Regions from separate parts of the Paenibacillus enshidis genome, predicted to be linked through region 2. Evidence: riboswitches for the same ligand, from Rfam matches in the RefSeq annotation. Region 2 holds a riboswitch; the other holds the start of a gene.
What was found. A riboswitch is a leader RNA that binds a small molecule or an ion and turns the genes downstream of it on or off. The one in region 2 is predicted to bind S-adenosylmethionine.
Positions count from the first base shown of each region.

Region 1: it holds a riboswitch for S-adenosylmethionine, as region 2 does, so the genes downstream of both, metA (homoserine O-acetyltransferase MetA) here and ACE41H_RS10230 (methionine ABC transporter ATP-binding protein) in region 2, are expected to answer to the same signal.

Region 1 covers NZ_JBHHMI010000011.1:123,865-139,793, forward strand. Annotated here, with positions in the region: gene ACE41H_RS14455 (5'-3' exonuclease) at 1-781, shown strand, start outside; gene ACE41H_RS14460 (phosphodiester glycosidase family protein) at 778-1,896, shown strand; gene ACE41H_RS14465 (MOSC domain-containing protein) at 1,967-2,614, shown strand; gene ACE41H_RS14470 (ROK family protein) at 2,650-3,522, shown strand; gene ACE41H_RS14475 (HRDC domain-containing protein) at 3,690-4,694, shown strand; gene corA (magnesium/cobalt transporter CorA) at 4,782-5,717, opposite strand; SAM riboswitch class I at 6,202-6,321, shown strand; gene metA (homoserine O-acetyltransferase MetA) at 6,434-7,363, shown strand; gene ACE41H_RS14490 (aminotransferase class I/II-fold pyridoxal phosphate-dependent enzyme) at 7,391-8,575, shown strand; gene ACE41H_RS14495 (aminotransferase class V-fold PLP-dependent enzyme) at 8,572-9,750, shown strand; gene mqnC (cyclic dehypoxanthinyl futalosine synthase) at 9,893-11,029, shown strand; gene ACE41H_RS14505 (cation:proton antiporter) at 11,083-12,312, opposite strand; gene ACE41H_RS14510 (cation:proton antiporter regulatory subunit) at 12,317-12,811, opposite strand; gene ACE41H_RS14515 (hypothetical protein) at 12,868-13,242, opposite strand; gene ACE41H_RS14520 (GGDEF domain-containing protein) at 13,394-14,485, opposite strand; gene ytxC (sporulation protein YtxC) at 14,772-15,698, shown strand.
Region 2 covers NZ_JBHHMI010000007.1:45,796-61,724, reverse strand. Annotated here, with positions in the region: gene ACE41H_RS10255 (YuzB family protein) at 105-356, opposite strand; gene ACE41H_RS10250 (NifU family protein) at 443-685, shown strand; gene ACE41H_RS10245 (SDR family oxidoreductase) at 764-1,531, opposite strand; gene ACE41H_RS10240 (MetQ/NlpA family ABC transporter substrate-binding protein) at 1,671-2,507, opposite strand; gene ACE41H_RS10235 (methionine ABC transporter permease) at 2,581-3,249, opposite strand; gene ACE41H_RS10230 (methionine ABC transporter ATP-binding protein) at 3,246-4,265, opposite strand; SAM riboswitch class I at 4,391-4,533, opposite strand; gene ACE41H_RS10225 (Cthe_2314 family HEPN domain-containing protein) at 4,710-5,429, opposite strand; gene ACE41H_RS10220 (UbiD family decarboxylase) at 5,487-7,253, opposite strand; gene ACE41H_RS10215 (COX15/CtaA family protein) at 7,421-8,344, opposite strand; gene ACE41H_RS10210 (thioredoxin family protein) at 8,512-8,856, opposite strand; gene ACE41H_RS10205 (DUF2515 family protein) at 9,015-10,274, shown strand; gene ACE41H_RS10200 (putative polysaccharide biosynthesis protein) at 10,288-11,925, opposite strand; gene ACE41H_RS10195 (DUF456 domain-containing protein) at 11,950-12,429, opposite strand; gene ACE41H_RS10190 (Cof-type HAD-IIB family hydrolase) at 12,472-13,209, opposite strand; gene ACE41H_RS10185 (peptidoglycan D,D-transpeptidase FtsI family protein) at 13,369-15,447, opposite strand; gene ACE41H_RS10180 (glycoside hydrolase family 3 N-terminal domain-containing protein) at 15,630-15,929, opposite strand, start outside.

The DNA.
Region 1 (15,929 bases), on a different contig from region 2:
GACCAATGCTATCTATGGATTTATCCGCTATTTTTGGGATGCGGTACAGGCCTTCGGTCCCACCCATGTCGTCTGCTGCTGGGATATGGGAGGCAAGACGTTCAGAGGCGAGCATTTTGCCGCATACAAAGGCAATCGTGCAGAAGCCCCGGACGATCTGGTTCCCCAGTTTGCTCTGATCCGTGAAGTGGTGGACAGCCTGGGCATTCCGAACATCGGGGCGGAAGGTTATGAAGCGGACGACTGCATCGGTACTCTGGCCCGCCACTATTCCCGTGACGAGAATACGGACGTGCTGATTCTCTCAGGCGACCATGATCTTCTGCAGCTGGTGGATGAGCGGGTTAAAGTCATTATTATGAAAAAGGGCCAAGGCAACTATATGGTCTACACACCCGAAAGCCTGATGGAGGAAAAAGGGCTGCAGCCCCGTCAAATCATAGATGTCAAAGGATTGATGGGGGACACAAGCGACAACTACCCCGGGGTGCGAGGCATCGGCGAGAAAACGGCGCTAAAGCTGGTACAGGAATACGGCTCCATTGAGGGTATTCTGGCTAACCTGGAGCATCTGAGTCCTTCCGTCAAAAAGAAGATCGAGAACGATCTGGACATGCTCCACCTGTCGCGCAAGCTGGCCGAGATCCATTGTGAGGTGCCGGTTGCCTGCTCGCTGGAAAGCAGTCTGCTGCAGCTTGATCACGCGCTGATCGCGGACAAATTTGAACAGCTTGAAATGAAAAGCTTGAGTATAATGATGGGAGTGGCGGCAGGATCATGAGCAGTTGGGCGCGCAAGCGATGGAAAAAGTGGATACCCGGGATGCTGGCATTGACGATGTCGGTGTCCTTTTTGCTGTCCGGAGACGGTATACCCCGGGTGGAGGCTTCGGCGCAGCCAGGGATACAAACAGCGGTGAAAAAAGTAACTGCTGCGGGACGCACTTTTACCGTGAAGACAGTCAGCATTCCGAAAGGCACACCGGCGGCAATCGGTTTGGCACAGGGACAGGTCGGCAAAACCCAGGATTTAAGCGGCATCGTCCAAAAATATCATGCCGAAGCTGCCATCAACGGCGCGTTCTTCGAAGCGTATAACGGAGCTCCGGATCCTTATGGCATGCTGATATCCGGGGGCAAGGTCATTCACATTGGCAGATATGGCACCACGGTTGGCTTCAAGCAGGATGGAACAGTTGTTATGGACGCGTTGAGTGTCAGTATCACGGGACGGGTAACAGGAAAAGATGGCAGATCCTTGGGCTGGTATGCGACCTTTATGAACAGAACTCCTGCCGAAAATGCAAACACCTCGATGCTGTACACGCCGGAACGCGGGGCGACGGTAGGGTTCAAGGGGGGCATTGCCGTAACCGTACGTGACGGGATTGTCGTTAAAAATGGGATAAATACAAATGTCTCCATTCCGAAGGATGGATATGTGCTCGTGTTTACCGGGACGATGAGAAGCACGGCGCAGCGATTTGCAGAGGGAGCGGCCGTAACCGTGACCACGACATACAGCAACCAAAAGGGTGAAGTCCTTGATTGGCAGGACGTAGTGACCGGAGTAGGCGCCGGGCCTCGGTTGATCACGGACGGTAAAGTCTCCCTGAATCCTGAAGCGGAGGGCTTCAAGGATCCGAAGATATTGAACGCTTCCGGGGCGCGCAGCGGAATTGCCATCATGCCTGACGGATCGGTCCTGCTCGCCACGGTACCGGCGGCGACCATGAAGCAATGGGCAGCAATCATGGAGAAGCTGGGCGCCAAGCAGGCCATGAATCTAGACGGGGGTGCCTCCTCCGGCATGTACGCAGGGGGCAAAATACAGACGGCTCCCGGCCGCAAACTGAGCAATACGCTCATATTCGGAACGAATCTGCAAACGTTTTAGCTTTACCCAATTGACGTTTGGAACATTTCGGGAGAAGATAGGATAAGTATAGATCGCAGGAGGATCAGAAATGAACAATGCAGCGGCGTCAGCTGTGTCCGTGAACATTGCATTGCCGGCCGTACTTATGCACGGTGGCAAGGAAGTACTTAGCGGCATTAACAAATTACCCGCAGACAGGCCCATTCTTCTGACACGCAGCGGGATTCCCGGTGACGGACAGGCGGATCTCGTGCATCATGGCGGCCCGGACAAGGCGGTATGCGTTTATGATCACAGCCGCTATGCGTATTTTGCGCAGCTCATGGACCGCGAGCTTGTTTTCGGAGCTTTCGGGGAAAATGTGACGACGTCTGGGGCTGCGGAGGATACGGTCAGCATTGGGGACATCTACCGGCTTGGCCGTGCGCTCGTACAGATTAGCCAGCCCCGCCAGCCTTGCTTCAAACTGGCGGCAAGATACGGATGGAAGGAGCTTCCGCAGCAATTTCAGCAGACTGGGTACACGGGCTATTATTTCAGAGTGCTTGAAGAGGGGGAACTGTCTCCAGGGGACTCAATGGAGCTGGTGGAGAGGCCGAAGGAGCACATCACTGTAATGGAGGCCAACCGGATCATGTACCAGGAGAAGGATCATGCTGAACAGACGAAGCGGCTGCTGGAAGTAGAGGCGCTGTCGGAGAGCTGGAAGATGCCGCTGCGCAAACGTTTGGGCTGAAGGGATTGCATTGTATAAGGGAGGGAGAGGTTGGAATGACAGTATTGGGTGCAATTGAAGCAGGCGGGACTAAATTTGTATGCGGTATCGGCAATGAGCAGGGGGAAATTATGGGCAGGGTCAGCTTCCCGACGGAAGCACCCGAAGTAACGATGGCCCGGGTCATTGAATATTTCGAAGGAAAGAATGTCGAAGCGATCGGGGTTGGCTCCTTCGGGCCGATTGATCCGATTGTCGGCAGCAGTACATACGGGTACATTACCACAACGCCCAAGCCTCACTGGAGCAACTATAATCTTATCAGCAAGCTGAAGACTCATTTTGATGTTCCGATGGGTTTTGATACGGATGTGAACGGAGCCGCTCTGGGTGAATATACTTGGGGAGCCGCCAAAGGCCTGGACAGCTGCATTTATATTACGGTTGGAACAGGCATCGGCGCAGGGGCCGTTGTCGGAGGGCAAATGCTTCACGGTTTGTCCCACCCGGAAATGGGGCATATTCTGGTCCGCCGCCATCCGGAAGACACGTATGAAGGCTTCTGTCCTTATCACGGCGACTGTCTGGAAGGCCTGGCCGCAGGGCCTGCCATCAGCAAACGGTGGGGGACCCAAGGGGCGGAGCTTTCTCCGGATCATCCCGCATGGGAGATGGAGGCTTATTATCTGGCTCAGGCTTTGATGAATTACGTTCTGATTCTTTCCCCGCAAAAAATTATTATGGGCGGAGGAGTCATGAAGCAGGCGCAGCTCTTTCCGCTGATCCGCCGCAAGCTGCAGGAGATGCTTAAAGGTTACGTTCAACATGCAAGCCTTACGGCGGATATCGACAGCTATATCGTTCCTCCCGGACTTGGCGACAATGCCGGCTTGTCCGGTGCGTTTGCGCTGGCCCGTCTGGGGATATGATCATTTGTGAAAAAAAACTTTGACTTGGCATACATTTCCGTTATAAGATGAGCTTAACAGCATAGCACGGTTTATAAGGAAGCACCTATTTTGCGAATACGCGAAATAGGTGCTTTTTTTGTTGCCGGATGCTGATACTGATACATAACCAGAGGAGGTTTTGTAGTATGGAGATTGTATTCTTGAACAAGCTGTCGCAGACGGAGGAAGCCGACGGACTGGGGGCTGCCCAGGTATGGATCGGGGAAGAAGAGGGAGTATGGTCTGTCGGCTGGCGGACTACAGAAGGGGATGGCGAGAAGGATAGCGTCTGGTATGAGGGACGTTCATGGCAGGAGATGCTCTCCATTTACCGCTATCAGCTGGCTTTGAAGCTGTCCGAAGGGTACCGTCCGCTTATTGACGGGGTATTCCATGAGCGCGAAGAAGGCGGGAGCCGTGGGTTGTTTGTGCAGAAGCTATACTGCTACAGCGATCTTCATCCCCGTGATGATGTGTATACCGAGCTTACGGTCTGGCGCCGGCGCCGGGCGGCAGCCGAGCACAGGGCCCCATATATGATTGCAAGCAACCGTTTGCTGAAGCTGATCAGTGTCTTTCTCCCACGGAATGAAGCGGAGCTGTTTGAACTGCCGGGCATGGGGGAGAGCAAGGTGCGGGCCTATGGAGCGGAACTGCTGGCTATCACCTGTAAGGGTGAGCAGTATCGTCCATTTCCTTTGCATTGGGTGATGGAAGAGCTTGATGCCCAGGACTTTATCAATTGGAGCTACCGCCAGAAGGAACAGAAGTACAAGCTGGAGCTCGACAGATTTAATCAGCGCCAGGCGATTCTGAAGGGGGCGGCGGAAGGTCTTGGCCTGGAGGACATAAGTCGGCAGGCGGAACTGCCGCGCAGGGAAGTCATTGAAATGCTGGAGGTGCTTGAGCGAGAAGGGTACGATGTAGATAACGTGATCCGGAGTGAGCTGTCGGGCGCTACAGAGCAGGAGCAGGAGGCGATTCGGGAGGCCTACCAGGAGCTGGGAGACCGCTTTTTGAAGCCTGTTATGCAGCGGGTGTATGGCGATCCAAATCACGGGGATATGAAGCTGGATGAAATTTATGAGCGTCTGCGGCTGGTGCGTATCTGTTACCGTCGCGATGAAGGAGGCAAACAGAGCGCCAGCTAAAGCAAACTGCATCTAGTGGTGAATGCCAAAAAGACGGACCCTGTCCCGAAGGAAGGCTCCGTCTTTCATTCCTATTCTGTAAAATATTCAGATCCAGTCTTTCTTGCGGAAAATCAGAAACATGCTGCTGCCCAGTGCAATCATCACGCCAATCACGACAAAATATCCGTGGCGGGTGTGCAACTCGGGCATATTATCAAAGTTCATTCCATAAATTCCTGTAATGACGGTCAAAGGCATAAATACGGTGGTGATCGCTGTAAAAACCCGCATGATTTCGTTGGCCCGGTTGGCAATGCTGGACTGGTAGGCTTCACGAAGGTTGCCCATCAGATCACGGTAGGTGTCGAAGGTTTCGGAAATTTTTACGGCGTTTTCATAAATGTCGCTAAAATATTTCTGCAATTGCTCGTCAATCAGGCGCAAATCCCGTTTGTTCAACGTATTGATGACTTCCTTCTGCGGGCCAAGCACTTTTTTAAGCCATAAAATTTCACTGCGCAGACCGATAATTTCGTTCAAATGAGATTTTTTCGTATGCATCAGAATGTCTTCCTCAAGCTTTTCGATTCGAACCTCGATCCGGTCGCCCACGAGAAAATAATTGTCTACGATCAGGTCGATCAGCAGATACATAAAACGGTCAGGAGAATTCACTTCCTGCTCCCAAAGCAGCGGCTTCAGGGAACGAAGCTCATTGATCTTCTGTCTGGTGATGGTGATGATAAAATGTCTGCCGAGAAAAATATTGAGGGAACGCAGAAAGATTTCTTCATCATCAAACCGGATGCTGTTTACAACGATAAAGTAATGATTATCATATATTTCAATTTTGGGACGCTGGTCTTCTTCGCTCAGGCAGTCTTCCACAGCCAGATCATGAATGGAAAAGAGCGGCTGCAGCACCGCGAGATCTTCAACATCGGCATCAATCCAGTAAAAGCCGTCGGCCGGTGCCGTCAATGTATTTTCAATGTCGTCAATGAGGGTAAATACCCCGTTGTTCACTAACCGGATTTTCATTTCTCTCACTCCTTATGCTTCGCCCCAGGGCGAATGATGTTCACAAGGAATGCTTTCAGACTGGTGCCAGACCCAGGAAGTTAGAAGCTCCACAGACATGAAGAACGTGCGTCCCGTCTCCGGCAAGCTGAAGTCATTCCTATGCTGTTGTCATGCTTCCGCCGCCTATTCGGACTCGGGTCGCCTTCCATGGTTGGTGTCACCCCTATCGAATTATATTAAGATGAGCCGCAGCAGTCCTTTTTTATACGCCAATCTTGAACTGTGCATATAGTTTCAGCCGCCTGCAGCACTTGTCTAGTATAACGCCCGCCAGATGGCCTTTCAAGGGCTAAACTGGACATTTTCATTTGCTGTTTTCATCTTATGGAGGCAGCCGAATCCGTGTGCGCGATGAATGGATTTTTCTGCTTGACGAGAGAGGTGTTCATGCTTTAAAGTTTGATACAGGATATTTGAATTAGTTAAAATTGAAAATAGCGAAATCTTATCAAGAGCAGGTGGAGGGACTAGCCCGATGAAACCCGGCAACCGGCGGTGATCCGCACGGTGCTAATTCTTGCAGGTCACATTTTCTTTAGAAACTGGATCTGAGAGATGAGAGAGGCGCATATGAATCAGATATGACCTTTCTCGTGCTGCGAGAAAGGTCATTTTTAATATGCCCGGCATCTCAGCAATGATTTTCGCAAACTTCATGAACAGGAGTGAGCATTATGCCGATTAAAATTCCAGACACCTTGCCGGCGAAGGAGGTTCTTGCGGGTGAGAACATTTTTGTCATGGACGAGAGCAAGGCCTATCACCAGGACATCCGTCCGCTCCGCATTGCGATTCTTAACCTGATGCCGACCAAAGAAACGACCGAAACCCAACTGCTGCGGCTGATCGGCAACACCCCGCTGCAAGTGGATGTCACGCTCGTTCACCCGCAGTCGCATGTGTCCAAAAACACGTCCCAGGAGTATCTGGACATGTTTTACAAAACATTTGACGAAATCAAAAATACCCGCTTTGATGGCATGATTATTACAGGTGCGCCTGTAGAGCAGCTTGAATTTGAGGATGTAAATTATTGGGAGGAGATTCGCAGCATCTTTGACTGGACCCGGACGAATGTGACCTCCACCATGCATATCTGTTGGGCCTCGCAGGCGGGCTTATACCACCATTTCGGGGTTCCCAAATACGGATTGGACAGCAAATGCTTCGGCGTTTTTGCGCATACAGTTAGCAAGCCTCATGTGAAGCTGCTGCGCGGCTTTGACGAAGTCTTCTATGCGCCTCACTCACGGCATACGGAAGTCCGCCGCGCGGATATTGAACGTTTTCCCGAACTGGAACTGCTCTCGGAATCGGAAGAAGCCGGTGTGTATATTGTCGCTACGACGGACGGCAAGCAGATTTTTGTGACAGGCCATTCCGAGTATGATCCGTTATCCCTGAAATGGGAGTATGACCGGGATATGGCCAAAGGCTTGGACAATGTTCCCTTGCCCCAAAATTATTTCCCGCAGGATGATCCAACCTGTACACCGCCGTCCACGTGGCGGGCCCATGCCAACTTATTATTTTCTAACTGGCTGAACTACTATGTGTACCAGGAGACCCCTTATGACATCGGTGATATCGGGCCTCAAATTTAATAAGTAAAAACGAACAGGAGGATTTATATGGATAACCCAAAATTGAAAATCGAAAGCAGATTAGCCCAAATCGGTTCCGTCAATGAGCCTGTAACCGGTGCGGTGAATTTTCCGATTTACCAGTCGACAGCTTTCCGTCATCCGCGGCTCGGACAGAGCACAGGCTTCGATTATATCCGTACCACGAATCCGACTCGCAAGGTGCTCGAAGAAGCAGCAGCGGAGCTGGAATCCGGAGACGCCGGATTCGCCTGTTCCTCCGGCATGGCCGCTCTGCAGACGATTTTTACTCTGTTCGGACAAGGGGATCATCTGATCGTTTCCCTTGACTTGTATGGAGGAACCTATCGTTTGCTGGAACGCATCCTCTCCAAATACGGCGTAACCGCCTCTTATGTGGATACGAATGACCTCAATGCGCTGGAGCAGACACGCCGTCCGAACACGAAGGCCGTATTTATCGAAACGCCGACCAACCCGCTCATGATGATTACCGATATCGCGGCGGTAGCCGGCTGGGCCAAAAAGCATGATCTGCTGACGATTGTGGACAATACGCTGCTTACGCCATATTTCCAAAGACCGATTGAACTGGGTGCCGACATCGTAGTTCACAGCGCCACCAAATATTTGGGCGGTCATAATGACGTCCTGGCCGGACTGATCGTCACCAAAGGAAAAGAGCTGTCCGAAGAAATGGCCTTCCTGCACAACTCGATTGGGGCCGTGCTGTCCCCGAACGACAGCTACCAATTGATGAAAGGCATGAAAACCCTTGCCCTGCGCATGGACAGACATGAACAGAATGCCACACAGATCGCACAGTATCTGCTGACTCACTCGCTGGTGACGGACGTATACTATCCGGCCCTGGAGAGCCATCCGGGATATGAGATTCAAAACAGACAGTCCTCCGGGAATACGGGAATTTTCTCGTTCAAGGTCAAGGATGCCCGCCTGGTAGAGCCTTTGCTGCGCCATATCAAGCTGATCGCCTTTGCCGAAAGTCTGGGCGGGGTTGAATCACTTATGACCTATCCTGCGGTGCAGACCCATGCGGACATTCCGGCGGAAATCAGGGATGCGGTAGGCGTCGACGACAGGCTGCTTCGTTTCTCCGTTGGCATTGAACATGCGGAGGACCTTATTCAGGATCTGGGTGGTGCGCTTGAAGCCGCACATCGTGAGCTCGAAGGGGGGGCTGCGGAATGAGCGGAGACGGGCAGCGGAAAGAAGGGGAGCAAGAGCTGAAGTTCGGCACCCGGCTCCTGCACTTTGGAGCGGAAATTGACAGCCAAACTGGCGCGTCCAGTGTGCCGATTTACCAGGCCTCCACCTTTCATCATCATGACATTTTTAATCCGCCGCAGTTTGACTATAGCCGTTCCGGCAATCCGACCCGGCAGGCTTTGGAGGATTATATTGCGCTGCTGGAAGGCGGAGTGCGCGGATTTGCTTACTCATCCGGGATGGCGGCTATTTCCAGCGCCTTCCTGATGCTGTCGGCCGGTGACCATATGATCGTAACCGAGGATGTGTATGGCGGGACCTATCGGCTGCTGACCCAAATATTGAACCGGATGAACATCGAGTCCACCTTTGTCGATATGACGAATCTGGATGAAGTCAGACAAGCCCTGAAGCCCAACACTAAAGCGGTATATATGGAAACCCCGTCCAACCCGACTTTGAAAATAACGGATATTGAGGCGGTCACAAGCTGGGCCCATAAGCATGATCTCATCACCATGCTGGACAATACGTTTATGACCCCTTATTATCAGCGTCCCATCGAAATGGGAGTGGATATTGTTCTGCACAGCGCCACCAAGTTTCTCGGCGGTCACAGCGACGTGCTGGCAGGCTTGGCCGTTGCCCGCACGGAAGCATTAGCTGTGCAGCTGAAGCAGCTGCAGAACGGATTGGGTACCGTATTGGGCGTCCAGGAATCCTGGCTGCTGATGCGGGGAATGAAGACACTGCAAGCCCGTATGGCACACAGTGAGCAAAGCGCACGCCGGCTGGCCCAATGGCTTCATGCCAGGCAGGATATCAAGGCGGTTTACTATCCGGGCCTCGCTGATCATCCGGGACGCGAAATTCATGAGAAGCAGTCCAGCGGTTACGGTGCCGTAGTCTCCTTTGACGTCGGTTCAGGCGAACGCGCCAAGGCACTGCTGAACCGTGTGCGTCTTCCGATCGTTGCCGTCAGCCTTGGCGCTGTTGAAAGCATTCTCTCCTACCCTGCCATGATGTCCCATGCGGCCATGCCGGGCAGCGTCCGGCTTGAACGCGGCATTACGGACGGCTTGCTGCGCTTCTCGGTAGGCCTTGAGGATATTGAAGACCTCATTTCCGATCTCGAACAGGCTCTGCCATTTGAATAGAATGCCCTTGCAAAAACAGTACCTTTGGAATAGGTGCTGTTTTTCACATTGCACCTGTGTTACGATGGTAATATAGTGGTTTCATATATCATTATTTTCATAAGAGATTTCTTACAGGATGAAGGATGGGAGGAAGCGACAAATGAGTGGAATAGACCATATCTTGGATAAGGCATTGCGCGGTGAACGAATGAACCTGGAGGATACCATTGCCCTGTTTGAATCCAATGAGGTTGAGAAGATGGGGGATGCGGCGAATGTGATCATGAACCGGATGCATCCGAATCCGATCAAGACATTTGTCATCGGGCGAAATATAAATTATACGAATGTATGCGACGTGTACTGCCGTTTTTGCGCTTTTTACCGCAGACCCGGTTCGGACGAAGGCTACGTGCTTCCCGATGAAGTCATTTTTCGGAAGATTCAGGAAACAGAGGATGTCTACGGCACGGAAATTCTGATGCAGGGCGGAACGAACCCTAACCTGCCCTTCAGCTATTACACGGATTTGTTAAAAGCGATCAAGGAGCGTTTTCCGAACATTACGATGCACTCCTTCTCGCCGGCCGAAATTCAGAAGATGAAAGTCGTATCAGACGGTCTGTCGCTGGAAGAGGTGATCCGGCAAATTCATGAAGCTGGCCTTGATTCCCTGCCCGGTGGCGGAGCGGAAATTCTCGATGACCGCACACGCCGTAAGATCAGCCGTCTGAAGGGCTCCTGGACAGACTGGATGGATGTCATGAAGACAGCCCACAAAATCGGCATGAACACCACCGCTACGATGGTCATCGGACTGGGCGAGTCGATGGAAGAGCGGGCGCTGCATCTGATGCGGGTGCGTGATGCCCAGGATGAATGCATTGCCAACAAGTATGATTCGGAAGGCTTCCTTGCGTTTATTCCCTGGACATTCCAGCCTGACAACACCAATCTGAAGCTGGAAAGACAAACGCCGGAGGAGTACCTGAAGACAGTGGCCATCAGCCGGATCGTGCTGGATAACATCAAGCATATCCAGTCTTCATGGGTAACGATGGGGCCTGAAATCGGCAAGAAGTCGCTGTATTACGGCTGCGATGACTTCGGCAGCACCATGATTGAGGAAAATGTAGTGTCGGCAGCCGGGGCTACATATAAAGTCAACATTGAGTCGATCCTGCAGCTGATCCGCGAAACGGGGCATACGCCTGCCCAGCGCAACACCAGATATGATATTCTGCGTGTCTTTGACGAAAGCAGCAGCATTGAGCGCGATTTTGTAATGCAGAACTAAAACGAATATATGAAAAAAAGCTTGCCGCGTGATGAAATGCGGCAAGCTTTTTTTCAACCTGTACCGGTGCTTTTTTCTTTCCGTATACGAGGATCCTTGAACTTGAGTACCTTATTCAAAGCCATAAATACTGGCTTGGACTGCTTGGTCAACACCGGACCGAGAATGGCCAGAATGAGGACGTATATAGCTGCGAAAGGCTGCAGAATCTCCATCAGGCCGCCTTCCCGTCCGAGGTTCGCCATGATGATGGAAAACTCGCCCCTCGATACAATGGTCAGTCCGATATTGGCGGAAGCTTTAGGGGAAAGGGATGCTGTGCGTCCGGCAAGCATGCCTGCCGTAAAGTTCCCGAACAGCGTAACGAGCACCGCCGCAAGGGCGATCCAGACAGCAGTGCCGCCAAGGGACAACGGATCGATGGACAGTCCGAAGCTGAAGAAGAACATAGCCCCGAAAAAATCCCGGAACGGCACAATCAGGTGCTCGATCCGCTTCGCATGATCCGTTTCCGCCAGCACCAGTCCCACCAGCAGCGCTCCAATGGCTTCGGCCACATGAATCGTCTCCGAAAAGCCGGCCACCAGGAAAAGTGTGCTAAATATCACAAGCAAAAATAGCTCATTCGAGCGGATATTCAGAACTTTATTCAGAAGCGGGACGGCTTTTCGCCCGATCAGGATGACCGCAAGCATAAAGCCCAAGGCGATCAGAGCGGACAGCACTACTCCGCCGATAGAGGATGAGTCGCTGAGAACAAGCCCCGACAGGATGGAGATATACACAGCAAGAAAGACATCTTCAAACATAATAATGCCAAGGATCATTTCGGTTTCCGGGTTGGCGGTCCGTTTCAAATCCACCAATACCTTCGCTACGATGGCACTGGACGAAATGGTGGTAATGCCCGCGATGACCAGCGTTTCAGCAATGGGGAAGCCCGAAACGAAGCCCAGGGCAAGCCCCAAAGTGAAATTGATGAGGATATAAATAGTTCCTCCGACAGCAATGGACCGTCCCGATTTGATCAGCCTGCCGACGGAGAACTCCAGACCCAGATAAAACAGCAGGAACAAGACGCCGATTCTGCCCATGAAATCGATAAATGGCGCACTTTCGATAAACCGGAAGTCAAAGTGCCATATTTCCATGGCATGAGGGCCGACGGCCATGCCGACCAAGATATAAAAGGGGATGACCGAAAACCGCAGCTTGGCGGAGATCAGGCCTGACAAAGCGATGAGTGCAATGGCCAATCCAACTTCAAATACGATATGGTCCATCCAATCACCCGCTTCCGCTTATCAGGATTTGTTTAAAGCGTTTCTGCTGTTCTCGTTCTCCAACAGCAAGCACAGTTGCTTCCGCCTTAAGAACAACATCAGGACCCGGGTTGATATGCTTTGTTTTTTTGTCTTCCATGACGACTATAATGGATGCGCCTGAATTTTGGCGGACATCCAGTTCACCGATAGTTTTGCCTGCACAGGCATACTGGGGTTCGATCTTATACCATTCAATGATGAGGTCGTTAAACGCCATGTCTACACTTTCCAGGTTTTTTGGCCTGTAGGCCATGCCGCCGATAATCGAGGCAATCTGTCTGGCCTCCTGATCCTCAAGCGTAATCATAGATATGCTCTGTTCCAAATCCTCATAGTCGAAATGATACAGCTCACGTCTGCCGTCATCGTGGATAATGACCACGAGCCGGTCTCCGCTGGCTGTATCCATTTGATACTTCATCCCGATTCCGGGCAATACAGATTCACGTATTTCCATTGTGGTTAGCCTCCTGAATTCTAATGTGCTGCAGTTCTGATCAATTTATGACATGATCAGGCACACACCACGAATCTGGAGGTAAATTTCAGCGGCTTCAAATAAATTCGCTTGAAAGCTATATAAATGATGGGCAAAAAGGGCAAAGAGGGCCGGGGACAGGACCATACCATTAAAATGGGCAAAACGGCAAAGAAAGGCAATGCTTTGGCTGCCGCAATCATTTTGACCCATCCATGGGATTGAGCCCGGATTGCGGGCTTCTGGTAGGTTTCTTTGGGGTGGCTCAGGCTGAAGGATTCCGCCAAGCCGTCGCCCCCCGCACTCATCCCGCGAGCTTCATCAAAGAAAGGGGCAGGGAAGGAAAACAGCATAATGGTGCCAAGCAGCATAACGGTCCATAAACGTACAGCCGAAATGATTGGATTCATTACTCATCTCCCCCCTTGCCGAATGTAAGCTTAAATAGCGTATCATGCTTACTTTATCACAGAATCCTGATCTTATTCAAATTTCTGAACAAAAAAAGCGCCTGTCATGCCGGAAAGAAATTCACTTTTTGACCGGAAGTGCGCTTGTTATTCACATATTAAATTCTTGGTCCGAATGGAGCACGGTCTTGTTTTTACCGGTTCGTTTGGCGGTGTAAAGGGCTGTATCTGCTCCCTGAAAGAAATTTTCTTTTCCTTTGCTTTGCTGATACTTATTGATTCCCGTACTGATGGTTACAGCCGAGTTGTTCAACCGTTCATACGTATGGGCGGAGATTTCCCGGCGGATCGATTCAACCGTAGCGAATACTTCCGCAGTTTTCTTTTCCGTAAAAATAACTGCAAACTCCTCCCCGCCGTATCTGGCGGCAAAATCATTCGGTCCCGCATGCTTCTGTATAATCGTTGATACGTTCTTCAGTACGATATCTCCTGCGCGGTGCCCATAGATATCGTTGACGCATTTGAAATTATCAACATCAATCAATGCGAGATGAATTCGGAAGGGGTTATCTTCACTGTGAACAATGAGCTTGTCCAAATACTCCTGGAAGGTCATATGATTATAAAGTCCGGTCAGCGGATCGGTTTTGTTTAAATACTCCATCGCGACATTTTGAATCATAAGCTGCTCATTATTTTTCAGTGATTTTTCCAGATGGTTCATCAAAAGCCGGTTATATTGTACAATGCTGCACATCAGTATCGTCAGAAAAAAGTGATAGATGATCAACATGAGCAGCTCCTCCGTTTGCAGGCTCCGTATGCTGTCTACGTACCAGTAACTGACGATCAAGGTAATCATGCTGCAGATATAACCGAAAGCAATTTTTTTATACTCAAAGCTGAACGCGGAAAGCAATATAGGGGCTGCCAATATCAGAAACAACGTATTGCTTTCCGGATGAGCAAGTACAGGAATGATCGAGATGCCTGCGATTCCCGCTATCCCTGCGAAATATTTCAGGGGAGAGGGGAGCTTGTCAACAACCATTTTTGTAATAAACAGGACAAGAAGTTGCAGCCATACCGGGACAGTATGAAGTAAATTTTGCGTCAAGGTATGATATACGTTCAAATCAAAAATGATGGTAAAAATCAGATTGATTACAATAAAAAACAACATGCATTCCAGCGCTCTGCCGGAGGGCTCTCTAAGCCTTTTGACATATTGCCTGAACAAGTTGCGATCACTCTCCGAATCGTCGTAGGCCTGTCGTCCGATAGAACAACAATCAAACTATAACACGTGTAACCGCTCATTGAAATAGGAGGAAGCGAAAAAATAAATGTGCCTAGGGCTTCCAGCAGTTCACCTCGTATAACCCTGAACATGGCGCCATATACTTAGAGCAGTCAGTGAAAGGGGTGGGCCAATGGAACTGTTCACGGTATGGACTGAGACTAAAGATCCAATGGAAGCAGAATGTTTTTACCAAGCCTTGAAAGGCAAAGGCAGAGGTTTACATATGTCACGTTACGGATTAAGTTTATCCTTCAGCCAGTCCGGAAACAGAGTGGCCTGGACCTGTAAGCACAAGGGCCGGGAGCAAGCAGATCAAGCCCTGCTTATTCGTGTCAAGACCTTCATGGCAGACGTCATTGCGGGATACATTCAGGATCAATGGGAGTTCCGGCTGCTCCTTGCGGCTGTATCCGGGGAATGCAGGTACATGAGCGGCGAAGAGACGCAAAGAATGCGTGAAATCAGTACCGGGCTGCTCCTGAAGGATCTGAACAACGGCCGCAAAAAAAGAAGGAATATGATCGCCACCTCACTTATGCAGTGCCTTGAGGAGCTCCAGTTCGTTAATCTGGAGGGAGTGATCCGGTTTCGTCTTCCAGCGTATAAGCAGGAGCTTCGGGAGCTCGTTGAATACGCTTTGGACGAGTTTTGGGGGGAACGTCAATACGAAGAATTTGTACAATTATTAAAGTATTTTGTTTACTTTCAGGAGAACCATGTTCCACTCGTGCATGTGATTCACGGAGAGGAACAAAGCTTCACCATACTGGATGCGGAAATGAGGCTTTTGAGCCCCGTGCAGGCAGATCCCATTACGATTGAGCTTCCGGGTGTGGAAGTGGGAATGCCGGCCGAGGACATGATTGTCAGCAGCCTGATATCCATCGCTCCGGCACGCATCATGCTGCATACGCAGGATCCGAGTGCCTTTGTTGTGCATACCCTGATGAATATATTTGAAGATAAGGTTGAGCTGTGCCGTTTCTGCCCGGATTGCGGGGCCTGGATAAGGGATTCGGATCATCTTGACGGAAAAGAAACAGAGAATTATAATAACTGTGAATCAGGGTCACTGAAACGGGTGAACCCGCATTTTCCAGAAAAAGCTGAGACAAAGACAAGAACCAAAGACAGGCCGTCCCAGAGATGAGGAAACATGGTGCTGAAATTTCCTTACGTTACCGGCTTTGGTTTACCCCTTTGTAGCTGCGCCTCCGAACCCCGGTTACCGGGCATTAAGATGCGCCGGGCCCGTTCCCGTTACAGGACGCCAATGAGGGCAGTCAGTGTGAATAACCGCTGATTTGCCAAAATAGGGTGGAACCACGAGAGTAAACACTCGTCCCTTTTGCGGGATGAGTGTTTTTTTGTGTTCACAAAA
Region 2 (15,929 bases):
TTCTCGGAGCGTCTCACAAACGCACGAAAAGAGTGCCCCCGGTCAATGGACCTTTTGGGACACCCCCTTTTAATCCGACAGTGTAGTGATGCTTCTCCTGACCATCAGTCAATATCAAGACTTTCCCATGCCTCGGCTTCCTTAATTTTGGCGATAATCGCCTCATACAATGCTTCGGGCGAATCCGCCGCCACAATTTCACCGTTGACCATCGCGTACGGCTGGGCATAACACTGTCCGCAATTGTTGAGACAGCCGTACTCGACAACATCGTATTCGGGATTCTCCTCAAGTCTGGGCATGACATCCTCGGTGCTGGTATTGCTGCTGCAAAATTCTATGATCGGTCTCATGATTTTATTTCACCTGCTTTTGGCGGGAGCATTTTATTTTGCTCTCGTTTGTAATATAATAAACCTTATAGGAAAGGAGTTGAACTCTAATGAGCGATAACACAATCACCATGTATGATGAAGTGTTGGAAGTTTTGGATAAATTGCGTCCGTTCCTGCAGCGTGACGGTGGTGACGTTGAGCTGGTTGACGTGGAAGACGGCATTGTGAAGTTGAAGCTGATGGGTGCCTGCGGCAGTTGCCCAAGCTCTACAATTACACTGAAAGCCGGTATCGAACGTGCTTTGCTCGAAGAAGTTGACGGTGTGCAGGAAGTAATACAGGTATTCTAATATGCTTCAAGCATATTGACGGTAAGGGCCTTGACTTCGCAAGAAGCCAAGGCTCTTTTTTGCGGACTCCCTATCCATCTACAGTATCGAAGGACGGATCGGGTCCAGGCCTCCTGAAATGTCCATAATATTGCCTGTAATAAAGTCGGACGAATCCTCGCATAAATAAGCAATCACGCGCGCGATATCCTCACCGCTGCCCGGTCTGCCTCTGGGTGTCTCATGATCCTCCATGCCGCGAACCTCGGCAATCGTCTTCTCCTTATTGTCGCCCCGAATGTCTCCGGGACAGATCATATTGACCGTGATTCCCGACGGAGCTTCTTCAACAGCCAGAGTCTTGGTAAAAGAGACCAAACCCACCTTCGCCGCTGCATATACCGCCCGGTGTGGCCATGCTCTTCCCTCCGCAGCATGTCCAAATCCAAAATGGATAATTCTTCCCCACCGCTGTCTGCGCATAAGCGGAAGTACCAGATGATCCAGCAGCATCGTGCCGACCAGATTCCCGTTCAGCATCGCATGAATTTCAGCAGGCGTGTAGTCCGCAAACAGCTTGCGTTCGCGTATAAAAGGCCCTGCATTATTCACCATAATATCAACACCGCCGAGTTTAAGCTCCACCTGGGTCACAAGCTTTTCAATATCCTGCTGCCGGGAAATGTCCGCCTGAACGGCTGTACACCGAACTCCCTTGTTCTGAATGATTTGTTCCAGCTCCAGAGCTTCCGTACGGCTGTGTACATAGTTTATCGCAATATCGAACCCTTGATCCGCCAAATGTAAAGCTGTCATTCTCCCCAGCCCTTTGGCGCTTCCTGTAATCAGGGCAACCTTTGGTTTCAACGTACTTCCTCCTCTGCAAAGAGAACGCCACAGAATCAGTATAAAAGATTTGGGTCCATGCCTCAACTTGTCCGGGGAACAGCAAGTAAAACCGCCCCTGCCTGAAGGCAGAAGCGGTGTGCGGATACGGTCTGTTCAATTAAAATGCCGGGACGATAGCTCCCTGGTATTTATCTTCAATAAATTTCTTGGCTTCCTCGGATTGCAGGGCTTTGGCCAACATCTGAATGCCTTCGGAATCCTTGTTATCCGGACGGGCCACCAGCAGATTCGCGTATGGAGATTCTTTGTCTTCGATGAACAGGGCGTCCTTCGTCGGATTCAGGTTGGCTTCCAGCGCATAGTTGGTGTTAATGACCGCCAGGTCCAAGTCAGGCAGCTGGCGCGGCAGCATGGCCGCATCTGCGTCGCGGATGTCCAGGTTCTTCGGATTGCCAGTGATATCTGCAATGGTAGAGTTAATGTCCGTGTTGTCCTTCAAAGTAATCAGACCTTGCTTGGCCAACAGCATCAAGGCGCGGCCAGCGTTTGTCGCATCGTTAGGGATGCCTACAATGGCGCCGTCCGGAACTTCATCCACGGATTTGTATTTTTGCGAATACGCACCCATAGGCTCAACGTGTACTGGCACTACTGATACCAAATCCATGCCGCGTGCTTTGTTCTCGCTGTCCAGATACGGCTGGTGCTGGAAAAAGTTCGCATCCAGTTGCTTGTCGAACAGCTGCACGTTCGGCTGCACATAATCGTTAAAAGTAACGACCTGCAGGCGCACACCCTCTTTTTCCAGCGCAGGCTTGATCGCTTCAAGGATTTCAGCATGCGGCACAGCGGATGCACCGACCTTCAGCTCGATGCTGCGCGATGTTCCCGGATTATTGTCCGCAGTTGCCCCCTGACCGTTTTGAGCGTTCCCGCAGGCTCCCAAAATCAGCAGTAATGCAAGGCTTAAGAAAGCAAATGACCATTTTTTCATAACGTGTAATCCCTCCAAAATTTAATTTTTTTAAAAAATTGGGTATGAATAAGGATCTATATTTAATGTTTCCTTATTTCCGTGTATAATGCCGCACCAGACGATCACCCGCCATTTGCAGCACCTGAACCAGTACAACCATGAGCACAACGGCGACAATCATGACGGCCGTGTCATAACGGTAATAACCGTAGTTGATCGCCAGCGCACCCAAGCCGCCGCCGCCGATCATCCCGGACATGGCCGTATAAGACACGAGCGTGACAATCGTAATCGTTAATGCGGCGAGCAGTCCCGGCCTTGCCTCACGGAGCAGCACGCGGAAGATGATCTGCCCGGTGGAGGCTCCCATCGCGTGAGCCGCTTCAATAACACCCCGGTCCACCTCGCGCAGGGACGTTTCGACAAGCCTTGCGAAAAACGGCGCCGCCCCGATGACAAGCGGGGGAATCGTGCCGATCACTCCAATGGAGGTGCCAACGATCGCCCTCGTTACAGGGATCAATGCGACGATCAGAATGATAAACGGCACGGATCTCAGTATATTAACGATAAATGACAGCACGGTGTAGACCACCCTCATCAGGACAAGTGACGAACGGCTGGACAGGAACAGCACGACCCCGAGCGGCAGACCCAGAATCAGTGTGAACAAACCGGATATCAGCAGCATTTGGATCGTATCCATTGTCGAGCTGCCGATCTCATTCCAGTTAATCTGTGAAAAATCAAGCTCATTCATCCGCCGATCACCTCCACATCAAGCCCCTGTGCCGACAATTCCTGCGTCGTCTCCCGGATCGCCTTCTCGTCTCCCTCAAAGCGGACGGTAAGCAATCCGTAGGGCACATTTTTCAGCGTGGAGATCGTGCCCTGCAGGATGGCAAAATCCACACCGGTTCGCCGGACCGTGCGTGATAAAATCGATTCATAGGTTTTATCACCCAGGAATGAAATTCTCACAGTCTGCGAAGAGGACGGATGGGAGGCGGCAATCGCTGCCTGCAGTTCTTCTCCCTGGTCTGTCTCCCTCATAATAAATTCCCTTGTCACCGGATGCTGCGGCTTGATGAAGACTTCAGCCACCGGACCCTGCTCCACGATTCCGCCCTGATGGATAACAGCGACACGGTCGCAGATCCGCTGGATCACATGCATTTCATGCGTAATCAGCACGATGGTCAGATTGAAGCGCTGATTAATATCCAGCAGCAGCTTCAGAATGGAAGCCGTCGTCTGCGGATCGAGCGCCGACGTAGCTTCGTCACACAACAGCACGTCTGGATCACTGGCGAGCGCGCGGGCAATGCCGACCCGCTGCTTCTGTCCGCCGGATAGTTGTGCCGGGTACTTAGTGGCATGCTGCTCCAGCCCGACAAGCGCGAGCAGATCCTTCACCTTCTTATCAATTTCCGCTTTCGGTCTGCCGTCAAGATGAAGCGGAAATGCGATATTGTCATATACAGTCGCGGAAGACAGCAGGTTAAAATGCTGAAAAATCATCCCGATTTTGCGGCGTCTGGATTGCAGCTGCTTCCGGTTAAGTCCTGTCATATTTACACCATCGATCCACACCTCACCCGAGCTTGGCCGCTCCAGCAAATTGATGCAGCGAATCAGTGTGCTTTTTCCTGCTCCGGAATGGCCAATAATGCCGAAGATTTCACCTTTGCCGATCGATAAGTTCAGGTTGGACAGTGCCGGTGTCATCCGGCTGCCTTTGCCATAAAACTTCGTTAGCTCTCTGATTTCAATCAAGTTGGTCCGTCCCCCTTCTCTTCCTTGTACCCCTTCCCACCAGAACTGTCTCTTTTTTTGTCCAGTTAAAGGAAAATAGCCCTTTTCGCAAATGAAAAGGGCTTCTGCAATCCAGCAAAATCCGGTTCTCATCTGCCAATACTACTTAAACACAGTGGTATTGTTGGAATTAGCACCATGACGCTGCCCCCTAAGCGTTTAATAACGCCGGGGTGCAGCCGGTTGCCGGGCTTCATCGGGCCAGTCCCTCCGCCTCTCTCGATAAGAGATTATATGGTTGTTTCAATTATTTCGAGTTTGGAATATCCATTCTATAACCTTCATAAAGCTGACATTAAACTAGATTTCAGTATAGATACTTTACATGGCTTTGTCAAAGGTAATTTTGCGAAAACGTTTAGAAAAATTTCTGACAGTTACATAGGAAGGATGCAAACGACGATTTTACTTGCCTGACGAATGCCTTTCCCACTGCTGATTCGTATATTCGAACGCTTCCGCTACCGACCGGCAGACCATGTCCAAGCCCTGCCGCAGATCGTCAAGATGCTCATCCAGATCCTCAAGCTTGATTTTGCCATACAGCGCCCGCTGCTTCTGCCACAGATCATCCTGCATTTCCACGTTCATGTAGTGCACTTCCGTATTTCTGCGTTTACGCAGCCGGTCAAGCGGCTCTCTGAATCCGTCCTTAAGCTCAAACAGGCGATCAGCCAGTCTGTCGTGGATTTTCAAATACCGGAACTGCCGCAGCACGGTGAAATAGGAGTAATGAGCTTTTACCCTGGATGTGTTCATATCGTAAAAGTCATTCAGCAAATTGCCGAGCTTGTCCAGCATAGAGAACACCCGGATAAACCCATTTTTGTAAAAGTACACATACCGTTCATAATCCGCACGCTCCTGCCCGGTCATTTCCTCGGAAAACTTCGCATGCACCTTCTTACGGAAAAATGCCGCAGCGAACGTACTCTCTTCCAGCTCGGTCAGGGAGGACATCAGCCCGTGTGTCAATATTTCGGCCTTGCGGAAATCGGACGTCGGATCCCCGCTTTGCTCCATCTGGCGCTGCAGCAAGCCCAGCGTCCGCTTCATGCTGTTCATCGCCTGCAGCAGCATTTCGTTATCCTGCCTTGATGGTTCTCCCAAAAGCTCACGCAGCATATACTCAACCTCCCCATGTCTGTTCCGGCCCTTCGAAGCTTATACTTTCTGAAATCTTCACAAACCGTAGCTTTTCCAGCGTTCATCCACCAAGTGCACAATGTCCTCACGCGGCAGCACCTCATCCGGGTAACCAGGCTTCATACGCGCATCCACTACGATCGGCAGCTTGTAATTCAAATGATGCAGCTTGACTTCATGATCGGCAAACATATCCGTTGCCGGATTGAAGCGGGTGAATACTGTCCACAGGAAAGAGGCCTGTGATCTTACTACCTCTTCGGCGTTATCCACTATAAATACGAGCGGCCACTTCTGCTCCATGGCAGATATGCGCTGCAGCACATGCGCAGGCAGCTCAGGCTCCTGCTCGTAGGAGGCTCCCGAGATAACAAGGCAACCGCCGCAATAGGGCTCGATACGGGTGATGCCAGGCAGGTCCCCGCCCTCATACATCCGTGGCAATTCACGCACCGGCTCGCCGACACCCATCAGCACGGCCTTGCTGCCATGGTTAAGCTTACGCCCCGTATAATCGAGCGTATCATGCGAAGTATGATTGAGGATGAACAAATCCTGTGCCGGATTGAAGCGCTCCAGAATCGTCTCCAGCAGCACCGTAAAATTTGACAGGTCGAGCGGCTTGTCCGTCAGCATGAGGAACTTGGTCAGCGAAAGCTGGCCTTGCCCCAGGATCGTAAAGGCAGATACGAGCGCCTCGCGCGAGTAGCTTTCACGCACAACCGCAGCAGCCAGCGCATGAACCCCGGTCTCCGCATACGCCCATAAAGAGCGCACAGCCGGCATAACCAGCGGATAAGCCGGTGACAGCAGGCGCTGCAGGAATTCGCCCAGATAATAGTCCTCCTGGCGCGGCTTGCCTACAATCGTAGCCGGATAGATGGCGTCCTTGCGGTGATGCACATGCTTGACATGAAATACCGGGAAATCATGCTTTAATGAGTAATAGCCGAAATGGTCCCCAAACGGCCCCTCCGGACGCCGCTCATGCGGAGGCACATAACCGCTGATCGCAAATTCAGCCTCTGCAGGAATACGATGTCCGCCCAAAGGATCTTCCGTCATCGGCAGCTTGTCACCCATAATCAGTGATGCAAGCATCAGCTCAGGCAGATTCTCGGGAGCGGGGGCGATCGCCGAAGCGATCAGCGCAGGGGGGCCACCCAGGAAGATCGTAACTGGCAGCGGCTCGTTGCGCTGCTCTGCTTCGTGATAGTGGAAGCCGCCTCCTTTATGGATCTGCCAGTGTATTCCCGTTGTGGAGTCATCATAGACTTGAATCCGGTACATGCCCAGGTTATGGTCTTTGGGCTGGCCTGGCTTCTCGGTGTACACGAGCGGCAGTGTAATGAACGGACCTCCGTCCTCATGCCAGCTTGTGACACGCGGCAGTTGCGCGAGAGGCGCCTCCGTTCTCTGCACGCCCAGCACGGGGGCTTCTGCGGCGGAGACCGTTTTTACTCCTACCTTAATCATGTCCCTGATCAGCCCACGTTCATTCCACAACGCTTTTGGAGTAGGCGGAAGCAGTGTCTTCGTTGCATTGACGATGGTCTTCATCAGCTGTTCCGGGCGCGGGCCAAAGGCCATATCCACCCGCCGGTCCGTGCCGAACAGATTGCTGACGACCGGAAACGGCGTTCCTTTCACGTTGGTGAACAGCAGAGCCTTGCCCTCCTGCTCAATCACGCGGCGGTGAATCTCCGCCAGCTCAAGATAAGGATCAACGGGTGCTTCAATAATATGCAGGTCATTTTCTTTGCGCAGCGCTTCAATAAACTGCCGCAGATTCTGATAGATCACGGGTATGTAGTCCTCCTATATTGAAAGCCGCCGCAGATGCTGGGGCAGGCCGGTAATATCAAGCCTTAACCAAAACAAAGTCCTCGAGCAGCTCGCGGACTTTGCTTGTTCTGATCTTATTATAGGGGTTTACCTGCTTTTGGGCAAAACCGGATATTGCAATCCCCTTAAGTACGCTGAAGGGAAGCGTTCTGTACGGCCATTTTCTCCGGTGACAGCTGCCATACCCGGAAGCTCATGTAGCACAACACGGCGAACAGGGCTGCAATAATAACCATGTGCGACAATACGACAAACATGTACAGCTCCGGTCTTCCCGCCGTATAAAGCAGCGCAATTCCCACAACAATCTGCAGGGCAATGAGGATAACGGAAGTTACGCCAAGAGCGCGGATATCGCCATGATCCGGATGCTTGCGATACGCGAAATGACCGACCGCCAGAATAATAACGAACAGGATGCCAGCTGCAATCTGGTGCAGCGATAACGGCGCAATCCCCAAAAAGGAGTTAATGCGGTTCTCGGTGGAATGGCTCAGGAACGCCCCTGTATACACCGCAATGTACGTATAGACGGTTGACGCCCAGATGAAATTGCGAAAGCCGCGCGAGACCGGCTTTTTGTCATGGCGCAACACGCGGCGGGTATCACGATCCTCCTGCCAGGCGCCCAGCGTCATCATTGACGCGCTCGCAAAAGCAATGAGCGAAAAGCCGAAATGCAGCGCCATCACTGCGGCGGACTGGGAGAACACGACAGCCAGCGCTCCCATCATTCCCTGAATAATGACAAAGGCCAGCGTCATGAATGAGAAAAATTGCAAATCACGCCGCTTTTTGAAATAAATCAGAAATCCGACAAAGGTGGCAATGGACAGCAGCCCCGCCAATCCGCTGACCGAGCGGTGTGAAAATTCGATGACAGACGCAATCGTATGAGCCGGAACGAACTTGCCGTTGCAGGTCGGCCATTCTCTGCCGCAGCCCAGGCCCGAATCGGTTCGTGTCACCACTCCGCCGCCAAAGGTCGCCAGGAACATGACAATACAGGTCGCAAGCGCCAGCCATTTTAGAACTCGTGTACTTTTCACTATATCTCACCTGTTTTCATATTTTAGTTGCAAGCATTCCTTTAATAAAAATTATAACTGATACAAACATCATTGACATAAAGCCTTTGTGACAAAATGTTAACGTCTCCGTAGCAGCAAAAAAACGCCTCCCTTGAAAACAAAGGAGACGTTCCGCTTGGATCAGCTTATGCTTTTAATGCGGTATGGACCTCAACTGCCCGGTCAAGAAACTGTTCGATTTCCGCGCGGGATTTGCGCAATTTGTTCACAAGCCGCACCACTTCCTTGCCGTTGCTGAAGGCGATGAAGCTTGGAATGCCAAGCACGTTATGGGCTTCGCTGACGCCCTCTGCTTCCTCAACATCAACCTGGATCAGCTTCAGAGCATCCGCATACTTCTGTTCCACGTCCGGCATAAATGGATCTATAAATTTGCAGTCACCGCACCAGTCAGCCTTAAATACGGCCACCGTTAGCCCGGGAGCCTGCACGGCCTGATCGAATTCCGCCTTGTTTCTGATTTGCTGCATATTGCATACCATCCCTTCGAATCATTTTATGAATCACCGAAGCTCGTCTATATTCTAACCTGAAAAAAGGTTTTTGCACAGACTTCCGATTCCGGTTGGAACTCCGTCTCCCAAGCCATACTGGATATTAAAGAACGTATGAAAGGAGGAAAGGCATCATGCGGAACGGCTGGCTGCGCTCAGGAATGCGTCTGCTTGGAACGGTGCCCCGTACGGCCGGGGATGCGCTGAAAGGCAAATATGCGGCATGGAAAGCCTCCAACAGGCTCCGCCATCCGCTGCGGGAGCAACCGTGGAGCACCAGTTCCGCTGCAGCGGCGCTGGAGGAAGCGGGGCGCATGCTTGCCATGAGCGGACGAACTATGCGCGAACCGGCTGCGGAACCACTGCTTTGCAGGGAAGATCAGGATCTGTTGGAACAGATTCACAACGAGACCGCAAAGCATAACCGCAGCAATCTTACGCGCACAGCCGCCTATCTCGAATGCTACAACAGCCACCCGGAGCTGCACTGGGCGTTGCTGGCCCACCTGGTGTCCCGCAATGGCGGATATAACATGACCGATTTAAAGGGCGGACTGATGGCAGACCTTGTGACCGGCAAGGAGAGAGAGTGGACGTACCGCTTGCTTGAGAGATGCAATGCTCTCATTTTCCAGGATGCGTATCCGCAACTGCGGCTGTACGCGCACAGCCGCCGGCTTGGGCGCAGTTGCTTTCACCTGCTGCCTTTTTTCCACGTCTCTGTTTTTATGAGTCCGTTCTGGGAACGGTTTTGGACTCTGCGGGACAGCCCCCTTCTGACCGTCGCGCTCATCATTAATGAGCAGCATTATATCGAGGGGCGGGTGATGTGCAACCCGTACTTCAGGAAACACGTTACCCGCAGCACATCGTTTCGCACGCATCAATGGCTGCAGCTTAACCATATCGTGTTTCCGCTTGGACAGGACAGCGGGCTGGCCGGGCTCGTGATCGAGCAATTCGCCGATTTGGACGAGCGCATCGCTTTGGGGAAATCCCTCTACGCCATGCTGTTCGGTTATGAACAGGTGCTGACGCAATCCCTTTCCTTCGCCCGCAAGGTTCCGCACAGAGGCTCGCGCAGCGATTACTGGCCCGGCCTCTTTACAGCCGACAGCGAAAAAGCGCTGCACTCTCCTCACGAGAGCACAACGCTTCATAGCCGGGAATGGCTTCCTTCCGGAAGTAAATTGTACAGTCCGACACTGGAACAGGTCTGGTCTGACACGCCTTATGATCCGATCCCCAGGTATGACTGGTTCGCGGGATTTTTGAACCCGTCTTATCTGAGCAGTCCGCGGCGGCCATATCTGTTCGAGATGACACATGAGCACAGATTCGGCATTCAGAAAATCGCCGCCGGCCATGATGCGGAAGCTCTTCTTTTTCAATGAAGAATGCCAGTTTTTATCCCCGCTGGCCGGATGAACCCGGCTGGAGGCGCATCAGTGGGCGCAGCACCTTTTGCATCATTCGTGGATAACTGCCCAGCTCGTCCCGGCGCAGCACGCGCAGCAGCACAAGCAGTACGAGATAACAGATGACAACCGTTAACCCGGAGATGATGCAGGCCACGAAGAAAACGATTCTGGAAGGCGACGCTCCCGCTGCAGCCAGAACCAGCGTATTCGCGCCGTAACCAGCCGCTCCTGCCGCAAGCACGGTCAGGATAAAGCCCACCCATCTGCCGCCCAGGATCGAAAACGAAACCACCTTTTTCAATACACGCAGATTCAGATATGTAATGGTCAGAAAACAGAGAGCGGTGGCCGCAATAATGCCATAGATGCCGTAGCTGCCAAACCATGTCGCCAACAGCCAGCTGGCTGCCAGTTTAACGATCAGCCCGGCAGCGACACTGATCATGGAAATATTCGGCTTGCCAATGCCGATCATAATGGAGTTGGTTGTCATCATCGTAATCTGAAATATGGTGCCGAAGGTCAAAGCTGCGATAATGCCGCTTCCGTTCAGCGAGCTGAACAGCAGCCCGTTCACTGAATAGGCGGCCGCGCAAAGCGCGATGACAATCGGCATGCCTGTCAGGATCGAAATGCGCAGTGCGGATGTAATCTGATTGCGCAGATGATCCCTGTCCTGGCGCGCGAAGGCTGCTGAAATGACTGGCAGCAGTGACTGGCTGAGCGCAATAGCGAGAATCGGCGGAATGCCTGCGATGCTCTGCGCCCGGTTGCCCAATATCCCCAGCGTCTCCGTTGCCGCCGCTTCGCCGAGCTTGTCAAGCAGCAGTATCTTGACGATCGATGTGTCGATAAAGTTAACCGCTGGAACGGCAAGGGAAGAGAGCACGATCGGGATGGAGAGCGTAAAGATGCTCTTATAAATTTGCAGCAGCGGCAGCTGTTCCGAAAGCGCCGCGCTGATTCTGCCCTCAGCATCAGCGCGGCGCATTTTGAATGTATAATAAAGCATGACCGCAAACGCCCCAATGCTGCCGAACACGCCGCCAAAGGAGGCCCCGGCCGCCACCTGCGCATCCGAATACCCGGCCTGCAGCAGGAAATAAGCCAGCAGAATGGCAATGCCGACGCGGGCAAACTGCTCCACGATCTGTGACACGCCCCCTGCGGTCATGTTGCCTCTGCCCTGAAAATACCCGCGCATCATCGCGATGGCCGGAAACAGCAGCAAAGCCGGCGCCAGCGCCTGGATCGACAGCGCCGCTTCCGGCGTCTTGGCGATATGCTGTGCATAAAACGGAGCGCCGAAATACAACACTGCTGTAATGACAATGCCGGCACCTGCTGCAAATATGAGAGCCGCCTGGTAGACGCGGCGCGCCTCCTGCGGCTTGTTCAGCGCATAACGCTCGGATACCATTTTACTGAGCGTGCTGGGAATGCCGGCGGTTGCGACCGTAAGCAGCATCAGGTATACGCTGTTCGCTATCGAAAACGACGCATCCCCGATGTCCCCGAGCAAATGCTCCAGCGGAACCCGCTGCACGAGCCCCAGCACCCGTGCCACCAATGCTGCCGCCGCCAATATCAATGTGCCTTTAATAAAGCTTTCCTTCTTGGACAATGTATGTTCCCTTCCAACCGTCATTTAGAGTATATAAAACAGGAAAACGATAATCATCACGAGCTGTAAGATGAATTTCATCACCGTGCTGGTGAACAAGCCGACGAGCGAGCCGAACCCGACCTTGACCGCTTTATCCAGCGGCTGCCGATGGATGAGCTCCCCAAGCACGGCACCGATAAACGGCCCGAGAATAAGCCCGAAAGCCGGGATGACAAAGGGACCGATGATCACGCCGACCGTACTCAGTACGGTGGACAGCTTCGAGCCCCCGAACTTGTTCACTCCCCAGGCGTTTACAATATAATCTGCCACAAAGAGGACGACAACGATCAAAGTTTGGATAATCCAGAACCAGACGGTAAAGGATGAAAAGCTGAAAAACCAGCCATATACAAAAAACGCAAAATAGATCGCCAGCGCGCCCGGAAGAACCGGGTATACCGCGCCTATCATCCCGATGACAAACAACGCGATAACTAGCACCCAACCGAGTATATCCATAGCTGCCCCCGTTTCCTAGCGGCCTGCACCACGACCAGCGAATCAGACGAGAATATGGTCACGAATGACTTCTACTATACCGTCTTCATTATTGCTGGCCACGACCAGATCCGCGGCTTCTTTAACCGTTTGCTGGGCATTGCCCATCGCTACTCCGAGGCCAACCGCCTGGATGACGGCCAGATCGTTCAGACTGTCTCCGACCGCGACGACCTCCTCCATCGTAATGCCGAGCAGACCGCATACTTCCTTAACACCGCTCTCCTTCGAGATGCCTTGCGGATTGATTTCCAGATTGGTGGGGGAGGAGTTGGTAATCTCAAGCCCGCCCAGATTTTGCAGCTTGATGAGAATTTCATGCCTGAGCTCATCATTTTCCGTGTTATACCCGAATTTAAGCCATTCGAATCCTTCCAGCGAAGCGGGCCATCTCTCTGTATTGAACAATCCCTCGGTGGTATAGGCCCAAAACCAGCTGTCCGCCTCATCCGCAATTTCCTTCATCTGGCGGATCATCTCCTTATCCAGCAGGTGGCGGCGCCACAGCTCGCGGGGAGATTTCCACACCTCACTGCCGTTTACCGTGACCATCGGCGTTTTCAGCCCCAGCTCCTGCCCGTAGGGCAGGGCGCTGGATGCCGCTCTTCCCGTCGACAGGCAGACATGAATGCCCTCCTGTGACGCTTTATGAATCCATTTGGTCGTTTCCAGTGAAATTTCATGGTCATCATTAAGAAGTGTGCCATCCATATCGAGCGCAAGCAGCTTGTATTTCCCCATGGTCCCTCTCCTCCTGTATGTCCAGTTATGTATCTTTATCTCTCCAGGTTAGGCTTTGCAGCCCAACGACATTTTACCACAAAAGAAAAGAAGCTCAAAAGAAAAAGCTTCCCGCCTTTGCACACGAAAGGGAGGAAGCTCTCTAATGATCATGCCGGATCAAGGCTGCTGCTGTTCATTTTGCCCGCCCTTGTCTGTCTTCTTGGGCACGCCGTCGAGACCGTATACCTCATCGTACACCTCGAATATTTTACGCGCGACAGGTGCGGCGCTTGTCGCGCCAAAGCCCCCTTCAGGAATGACAACCGCTACCGCCAGCTTGGGATTATGGCGGGGAGCAAAGGCAATAAACACACCGTTGTCCACCATCCCTTTTCCCGGCACCCACTGCTCGGAGGTTCCTGTCTTGCGGGCAAAATCATATGGAAAACCGTTGAAAGCCGCCGTTCTGGTATTCATGCCGCGAATGACCTCATCCCAGTAAGCATCAGGGAAATCCACCTCATTCAAAACCTTGGGCTTGATGGTTCGCACCACATTGCCATGGGCATCCTTGATTTCACTTACGAGATGCGGCTGCATCCGCTTCCCCTTGTTGGCAACAGTGGCGGCATATTGTGCCAACTGAAGTGTAGTATATTTTCCTTGCTGGCCGAATGAGCCCTGCACCATGCGTGTCAGCACGCTCTCAGTCTCATTTGTGTATTCAAGCCTCCCGAGGTATTCGCCCGGAAGATCCACGCCTGTGGATACGCCCAACCCGAACTGCTTCATATATTGATCCCAGACCGTAATGGCTTCGGAACCATACTTGCTGTGCAGCTTTTTGCCGACCATATCAACCATGAACGTATTGGAAGACACCTCAATAGCCCTTGCCGGCCGCATCGGGCCGTAGGCATGCCCGCCCGAGTTGCCCACACGGGAAGAGTTGTTCCGGCCGTAATAAGCGGAGCCGTTGTCATAGTAAGTGTCCCCCGTAGTAAACAGCCCTTCCTCCAGTCCAATCAGCACAGATAATGGCTTGATGGTGGAACCGAGCAGCAGCACCGATTCCGGATGCGAGCCTGGTCGATCCGATTTCACGGGCCAAATGGTGCCGTTCATGTACATAGGCCCTATTTTGTCAAACACGCTTGGAGAAACCCCGCCGGTCTGCCATACATTCGTGTCATAATCCGGCATGCTCGCCATCGCCACCACGTTCCCAGTCTCTACTTCCATGGCGACCGCATATCCTGTCACCGCATCCCTGTGAACCTTGCCGGATACGGCATAGGTCTGCAAATATTTCAGCTGATCCAGAATGGCCTGTTCCGTCTTCAGCTGTATCTCTTTATGAATAGTGGAGTAAATATTGTGGCCCTTTTCAGGCGGTGTAACCGATTCAACCCCATCCGGCAGATTGCGGGGGTTAATGGTCACGGTTTTGTAGCCGTTTTTGCCGCGCAGCTCATCCTGATACTGCAGCTCCAGCCCGTCGTAACCCACCGTTTCCTCTTCCTGGTACACCCTGCCCGGATTGTTCTGGGAATCCGTTTTTTCATGAATGGCCCCATATTTATCCTCCAGGCTTGTGCGTGCGTTCTTGTACTTTCGGATATAACCTACAGCTTGAACTGCCACCGTATCCGGATCATAATGACGCACTCCCTCCTCCACGATGTCGATGCCGGGGTAGCGGTCTTTGTTCTGAAGAAAGTAGGCGATCTCGCCACTGCTTAACCCCATTTTGATCCTGCGCGGTGTAAATCCGCGGTGTGTTACATAATTTCGGTCCATTCTGTTCATGATTTCTTCCGCCGTCAACTTCTCGGCATCGTTGTCCCCGTTGTCTGCAAATACTTTCTCAAGCTCCCGGCTAAGCGCCTCCAGTTCCGGAAGAATCCGGTCCTCCTCGGCGCGCTTGGCCTCCATGGTTTTGCTGTAATCCTTCTGAAGAGTCAGATACAGCGATTGCACAGGGGTGGAATAAGCCAGCCGGTTTTGACCTGTCGCATCATAGATTGTTCCCCTGACCGGGGACAGCGGTACATTGCGTGCAGTCGTACCGGTCTCCTCTTCCCTGAGCTCTTCTCCTTCAACGAACTGCAGGACAGCCAATCTGACAATTAAAATCGTAAAAAGCAGGAATGAACTGAAGAAAAAAATGTTCATTCTGGTAATAAAGGCTTTTCTCCGCTCTGCTTCGGTGTCGGCGTTTTGATGTTGTTTCTGCAAAAGGGGATGTTTCATCATGAGAAAATCAGCTCCCGATAGCGCACAATTATCCTAATTTTACCTCAAAGTGCCGTCAGGAAATTAACAACCAGATGACAAAATTGTAAGCTTGAAACCAGACATAACACAAAAGAACCTCCACACCCGCCCGCAAAGCGGTGGTGGAGGTTCGAAGAGAGCTTAGCGATCTTTTAGGGGTCTTAATCCGCAGTCACCGCGAGCTCAAGCTCCAGTTCCTCTGCAGCTGCGGAATTCGTGCCAACCATGACGTTAAGCCGGCACGGCTCCAGCGAAAATTCCATGTTCCGGTTCCAGATCGACAGCTTCTCCTCATCCAGCAGGAAGGTGACCGTTTTCGTTTCCCCCGGCGCAAGCCATACTTTCTCAAACGCCTTCAGCTCAAGCCTGCGGCGTGTGATGCCTGATCCGCTGGCTTGAATATATAACTGGGCCGTCTCGGCTCCGGCCGTTTCCCCGGTGTTCTCAACCTCAACGCTGAT